Roseibium sp. Sym1: one gene and its partner. The protein of the gene in region 2 binds, or shares a complex with, the protein of the main gene of each other region. Links are inferred from orthologs where the notes say so. Each region holds a gene or a part of one and is shown on either strand. Other genes may lie near its edges.

Region 1 (3,148 bases), 3.0 Mb from region 2 along the record:
GGGTGATCGGCTGCAGGCGCCCCGGCCAGTTGACGGCCTTCAGGCCCTGCGCGACGGTTGCCTCATCGGGCAGGAGCCCGGCATTCTTCAAGGCTGCGATGGCAAGCCCCGCATTGGCGAACTGGTGGCGGCCGCCCAGAACGGGCATCGGCAGATCGATCAGTTCATCCTCGTCCTGATAGGCCATCCGGCCCTGATCCGCCTGGGCGACAAAATCCTGGCCGAACACTTTCAGGGGGGCGCGGTTCCAGGCCGCCTGACGGGCAATGGTGGCCAGCGCCTCGTCTTCCTGGGCCGCGCAGATGACCGGCACGCCGGGCTTGATGATGCCGGCTTTTTCGGCGGCGATGACGGCCAGATCGTCGCCCAGGAACTTCTCGTGATCCATGGAGACCGGCGTGATCACCGTTGCCAGCGGATCATCGATGACATTGGTGGCGTCGAGCCGGCCGCCCAGTCCCACTTCCAGAAGGAGAATGTCGGCGGGATGTTCGGCAAACAGCAGCAGCGCCGCGGCGGTGGTGATCTCGAAAAAGGTGATCTCCTCGCCGCCATTGGCTTCTTCACAGCGGTGCAGAGCATCGTAGAGCACCGGATCGGAGACATAGCGACCATCGCTGCCGAGGCGGATGCGCTCGTTGAAGGAGACAAGATGCGGGGACGTGTAGACGTGACAGCGTTTGCCCGAGGCTTCCAGGATGGCGCGCATGGTCGCGGTCACCGAGCCCTTGCCGTTGGTGCCGGCAATATGGATGACCGGCGGCAGGCGGTGTTCCGGATGGCCGAGAGCAGCCAGCAGACGATGCATGCGGCCGAGGGAAAGATCGATTTCCTTCGGATGCAGGGCCAGCAGGCGGTCCAGAATTTTCGTGACTTGATCCAAGGCGCCCTCCGCAGGGTCCCTTTGTTCCGTTAAACGCTCTTTACGCCTTTACGGGATAGCCGAACCGGACACAAGCGGACGGTCTGGAAACGTCGCATCACGCCGTTTTCCCGACGTGTTCAGGCGATGCCGGCACCCTAGCTGGCCGGCTCGGCTGCTTTTTCCGCGGGTTGTTCGGGTTTTTCCTCCGGTTTTGCCTCGGCCTCCGGAGCCGGTTCCTTCGGCGCTTCAAGCTTCGGCAACTCGACCTCGCGCTTCATCAGGATGCCGCAGATACGCGCCAGCGTCTCGCGCATTTTCTGGCGCGGCACCACCATGTCGATCATGCCGTGATCGAGCAGGTATTCGGCGGTCTGGAAATCGTCCGGCAGTTTTTCGCGCACGGTCTGTTCGATCACGCGGCGGCCGGCAAAGCCGATCTGCGCGCCCGGCTCGGCAATGTGGACGTCACCAAGCATTGCGTAGGAGGCGGAGACACCGCCCGTGGTCGGGTTGGTCAGCACGACGATATAGGGCAGGCCGGCCTCGCGCAGCATCTGAACGCCCACGGTGGTGCGCGGCATCTGCATCAGGGAGAGAATGCCTTCCTGCATGCGGGCACCGCCCGAGGCGGCAAACATCACGAACGGGGTCTTGTCCTCGACCGCCTTCAGCATGCCCGCCAGGATCGCCTCGCCGGCGGCCATGCCGAGCGAGCCGGCGATGAAATCGAAATTCTGGACGGCCGCGGTGAAGTCCATGCCGTTGATCTGGCCCTGGGCGACCAGAACCGCCTCATCCTCGCCCGAGCGGGCACGGGCTTCCTTCAGGCGCTCGGAATAGCGCTTTGAATCGCGGAACTTGTGGGGATCGGCGTGAACCTCGGGGGTCTTGACGTTGGTGTACCTGCCGTCGTCGAACAGCGCTTCCAGGCGCTTGCGCGCAGGCATGCGCATGTGGTGGCCGGAATTCGGGATCACCCAGAGATTGGCTTCCAGATCCCGGTGAAACACCATCTCGCCGGTTTCCGGGCACTTGATCCAGAGGTTTTCCGGAACTTCGCGCTTCTTCCAGAGATCGCGGATCTTGGGGCGTACGATAGAGTTGATCCAGTTCACGTCAAACGCGTCCCGTTGTCTTCAAGAACACACGCGGTGCTCGGGTTGTCCATTGGCGGAGATATGGGGTCCGCCGGAATTCCTTCAATTCAGGCCGAGCGCGCGCGGGCGCAGCCGGAGGCCAGATCCGCGACAACGTCGGTCACGGCCTTGACGGTCCGGTCGGTCGCCTTGCCGGCCTCGTCGAGGCTCTCGCGAATGGCGTTGACCAGGACCGAACCGACGACGACACCATCGGCATCCTTGCCGATCACGGCAGCCTGGTCGGCGGTCTTGACGCCAAAGCCGACAGCCACGGGCAGGTCGGTATGTCCCTTGATCCGGTTGACCGCAGCCGTTACCCGGCCGGTATCGGCAATGTTGGCACCGGTGATGCCTGTCACCGAGACGTAATAGACGAAACCGGAGGTGTTTGCCAGAACGGCGGGCAGGCGCTTGTCGTCGGTGGTCGGCGTCGCCAGCCGAATGAAATTGAGCCCTGCCTCAAGCGCGGGAATGCACAACTCGTCATCGGCTTCGGCCGGAATATCGACGATGATGAAACCGTCCACGCCGGCGTCCTTGGCAACCTTTACGAATTTCTTCGGATCGCGCACATAGATCGGATTGTAATAGCCCATCAGGATGATCGGCGTGTCCTGGTCCTGCTTGCGGAAGGTGCGCACCATGTCCAGCGTCTTGTCCATGGTGTGACCGGCGGCCAGGGCCCGCTGGTTGCCCAGCTGGATCGGGATGCCCTCGGCCATCGGATCGGAAAACGGCATGCCCAGTTCAATGACATCGGCACCGGCGGCGGGAAGGGCGTTGAGGACGTCCTGGGAAGTCTTCAGGTCCGGATCGCCCGCGGTGACAAAGGTGACCAGGGCCGGCCGGCCGGCTTCCGCACAGGCTTTAAAACGGCGGTCGATACGCGTTTCCGTCATTCACTGCTACCCTTTTTGTGCTGTCCGGTGGGTCCGGAGCTTTCCCGTGTCTGCGATGTACGGGTGCAGTGCGGGCCATGTCAATCTATCTCGTGCACATTCAGGTGCCGGCAAGCGGATCGGAAGGCTTCGGCCGGGAGCGGCTTACCGGCTCGGGTAGTCGATCAGGCCGATGGCACGCAGGTCGGCATCGGCACGATAGATGTGCTCGCTGCCCATGGGACGCGCGCGGGTGGCCCGGGCAA
Region 2 (3,130 bases):
GGACAGCAGTGGGTCAAGCCCTGCAATGACGAAGGGTGGAGTATTGGGCTACGGATGGCCCGCCTAACCGAACCACGCCCGCAATTTTCATCCCGGACGTCGCGCAGCGACAAGCCGGGACCCAGGACTCCCGGGCGGGGGCGATATACATCCGAGACGTCGTACGAAGAGTCCTGGGTCCCCGCTTGCGAACGGATGACACATGCGGGACCGGCCTTACCGCGCCGGCCAGTTGTCGAGGACGTCCAGCACTTCCTGGCCGCAGGCCTGCGGGGAGAGGGCGTAGAAGTCCGTTTCGAGTTTGAGCGCTTCCGACAGCCTCGTGTTGTAGTCGGCCTGGGAGACTTCCATCGTGCCGAACTTGCTGAGGTGCTCCGTCACGAATTGCGTGTCGAGCAGGGAATAGCCGCCGACGATCAGCCGGGCGACCAGATGTGCCAGGCAGACCTTGGAGGCGTCGGTGCGGAACGTGAACATGCTTTCGCCGAAGAACGCCCCGTTCAGGCTGACACCATAAAGGCCGCCGACCAGCTCGCCGTCCTGCCAGGCTTCGACCGTGTGGCAATAGCCCATCTCGAAGAGTTCGCCGTAAAGGCGGCGGATCTCTTTGTTGATCCAGGTTTTCTGCCGTCCGGGCATCGGTTCGGAGCAGCCGTCGATGACGCCCTGGAAGTCGGTGCTTACCCGGATTTCAAAGACGTCATTGCGGATCGTCCGGCGCAGGCGCCGGGGCAGGTGGAATCCGTCAAGGGGAAGAATGCCGCGGCGTTCCGGTTCCAGCCAGAACAGACCGGGGTCGTCCGCGGATTCGGCCATGGGAAACAGGCCGCAGGCATAGGCCTTCAGAAGCACCTGCGGGGTAATTTCCATCACGATGTCGTCTTTGTAACCAGCCATAAGGCCTCACTGTCCAGGCGCCAAGGGGCCCGGCCCCTTGGCCTTCAGCGGTCAGCTCGACTTTTCAGCCAGGTGTTTTTCCAGCCAGTGGATGTCGTACTGACCGTTCGCTATGTCCTGATTGTCCACCAGATCGCGGAAAAGCGGAATAGTCGACTTGATTTCGTCAACGACAAATTCGTCCAGGCACCGGCGCAGGCGCATCATGCACTCCACGCGGTTGCGGCCGTGCACGATCAGCTTGCCGATCAGGCTGTCGTAATAGGGCGGGATCTTGTAGCCCTGATAGACGCCGGAATCGACCCGCACCCCCAGTCCGCCCGGCGGATGGTAATAGGTGATCGTGCCCGGGGAAGGGGTGAAATTGACCGGGTCTTCCGCGTTGATACGGCATTCGATGGCATGGCCCTCGAACGTTATGTCGTCCTGGGTCATGTCCAGATCGCCGCCCGCGGCAATGCGGATCTGCTCGTTGACCAGGTCGATGCCGGTGATCATCTCGGTGACCGGGTGTTCCACCTGCAGACGGGTGTTCATCTCGATGAAATAGAACTCGCCGTTCTCGTAGAGGAACTCGACCGTGCCGACGCCGCGGTATTTCAGCTTGCGCATCGCAGTGGCGACGATTTCGCCGATCTCGTTGCGCTGGTCGGCATTGAGGCTCGGAGACGGGGCTTCCTCGAGGACCTTCTGGTGGCGACGCTGCAGGGAACAGTCGCGTTCGCCCAGATGGACCGCGTTGCCCTTGCCGTCACCCAGAACCTGGATCTCGATGTGCCTCGGCTTGCCGAGATACTTTTCCATGTAGAGCGCGTCGTCGCCGAAGGCAGCCTTTGCCTCGGAACGGGCGGTCGACAGGGCCGTGTCCAGCTCCGCTTCGCTCCTGGCTACCTTCATGCCGCGGCCACCGCCGCCGGCGGCGGCCTTGACCAGAACCGGATAGCCGATTTCACGGGCAATGGCATGCGCGTCATCGCTGAGCGTCACGGCACCGTCCGACCCCGGGACGACCGGAATGCCCAGGTCCTTTGCCGTCTGCTTGGCCTGGATCTTGTCACCCATGATGCGGATATGCTCCGCGGTCGGGCCGATGAACTCGATGTTATGAGCCTCAAGGATCTCGGCGAAACGGGCGTTTTCGGACAGGAAACCGTAACCCGGGTGGACTGCATCGGCGCCGGTGATCTCGCATGCGGCCAGAAGCTGCGGGATGTTCAGGTAGCTGTCACGTGCCGCGGGCGGACCGATGCACACGCTTTCGTCGGCAAGGCGCACATGCATGGCGTCGGCATCCGCAGTCGAATGCACGGCCACCGTCGAGATGCCGAGTTCCTTGCAGGCACGCAGGATGCGCAGCGCGATCTCGCCGCGATTGGCAATGAGAATTTTGGAGAACATGGCCACATCGGCTCCTTATTCGACGATGATGAGCGGTTCGCCGAATTCCACCGGCTGGGCATCGTCAACCAGGATCTGCTTCACGGTGCCGGACTTGGTGGAGGGAATGTGGTTCATGGTCTTCATGGCTTCGATGATCAGGATCGTCTGGCCCTCGGTGACCTTGTCGCCAACCTGAATGAACACGGGGGCACCGGGTTCCGGTGCAAGATAGGCCGTGCCCACCATCGGTGACGACACGGTGGTCCCCGACGAGGCCGGTTCCGCGGGAGCTGCGGGCGCAGCGGCCGGGGCCGCGGCTGCGGGAGCTGCGGCAGGTGCCGCCGGAGGCGCGACATTGACCGGCGCACTGATCGTCATCTGCCGGGCCACGCGAATGCGGGTGTCACCCTGTTCCAGTTCGATTTCCGAGAGATTTGTCTCGTCCAGCAGGACGGCGAGATCCCGGATCAGGGCCGTGTCGAATTTCTTGTTATCATTACGCATCATGTCGTTTGGCTCTCATACTCGGTCCGCAAGCAGCGCGGCAGGCCGGTCCACGGGATGACCGCTCCATGTGTTCATGGGGTCTGTCCCGTCTGTTCCGGAGCCCTCTGTCCTGCAGGGCTGTCAGAAACTTCCCGGTGAAACCGCGCTCCTTGCGCCGTCGCTTCCGGACGGACAAAGATCTTTTGGCCCGTCTCCTCACGGGAGGCGGGCCAAGCTTCTTATAGGGATTCAATTGTATCAGGAAAACCCCCGATTTCTCATTGACATCGAGGTTACGACGTTTCCAACAGCCTAATACCGGGCGCTCCGGTTCAGCAGGTGGTCTGATCGCAATTCAAAAGCGCAT

The links.
Region 1: the proteins of accC (region 2) and accD are in contact, whole or in part, in a solved structure (PDB 8UXZ), measured with the Escherichia coli proteins. The link is inferred for Roseibium sp. Sym1 from one-to-one orthologs.

What each region holds. Positions count from the first base shown.
Region 1 is NZ_CP114786.1:1,639,011-1,642,158, forward strand. The notes cover bases 1-2,825. They hold accD (acetyl-CoA carboxylase, carboxyltransferase subunit beta), read right to left. Parts: upstream 1,981-2,825; coding sequence 1,021-1,980; downstream 1-1,020. Other genes in these bases: O6760_RS07430 (bifunctional folylpolyglutamate synthase/dihydrofolate synthase), read right to left, coding at 1-883; trpA (tryptophan synthase subunit alpha), read right to left, coding at 2,070-2,825. In the rest of the region: more of trpA, read right to left, coding at 2,826-2,903; O6760_RS07445 (hypothetical protein), read right to left, coding at 3,048-3,148.
Region 2 is NZ_CP114786.1:4,675,806-4,678,935, forward strand. The notes cover bases 123-2,929. They hold accC (acetyl-CoA carboxylase biotin carboxylase subunit), read right to left. Parts: upstream 2,296-2,929; coding sequence 949-2,295; downstream 123-948. Other genes in these bases: aat (leucyl/phenylalanyl-tRNA--protein transferase), read right to left, coding at 217-897; accB (acetyl-CoA carboxylase biotin carboxyl carrier protein), read right to left, coding at 2,311-2,781. In the rest of the region: O6760_RS21420 (DsbA family protein), read right to left, coding at 3,096-3,130. UniProt on the Escherichia coli protein: This protein is a component of the acetyl coenzyme A carboxylase complex; first, biotin carboxylase catalyzes the carboxylation of the carrier protein and then the transcarboxylase transfers the carboxyl group to form malonyl-CoA.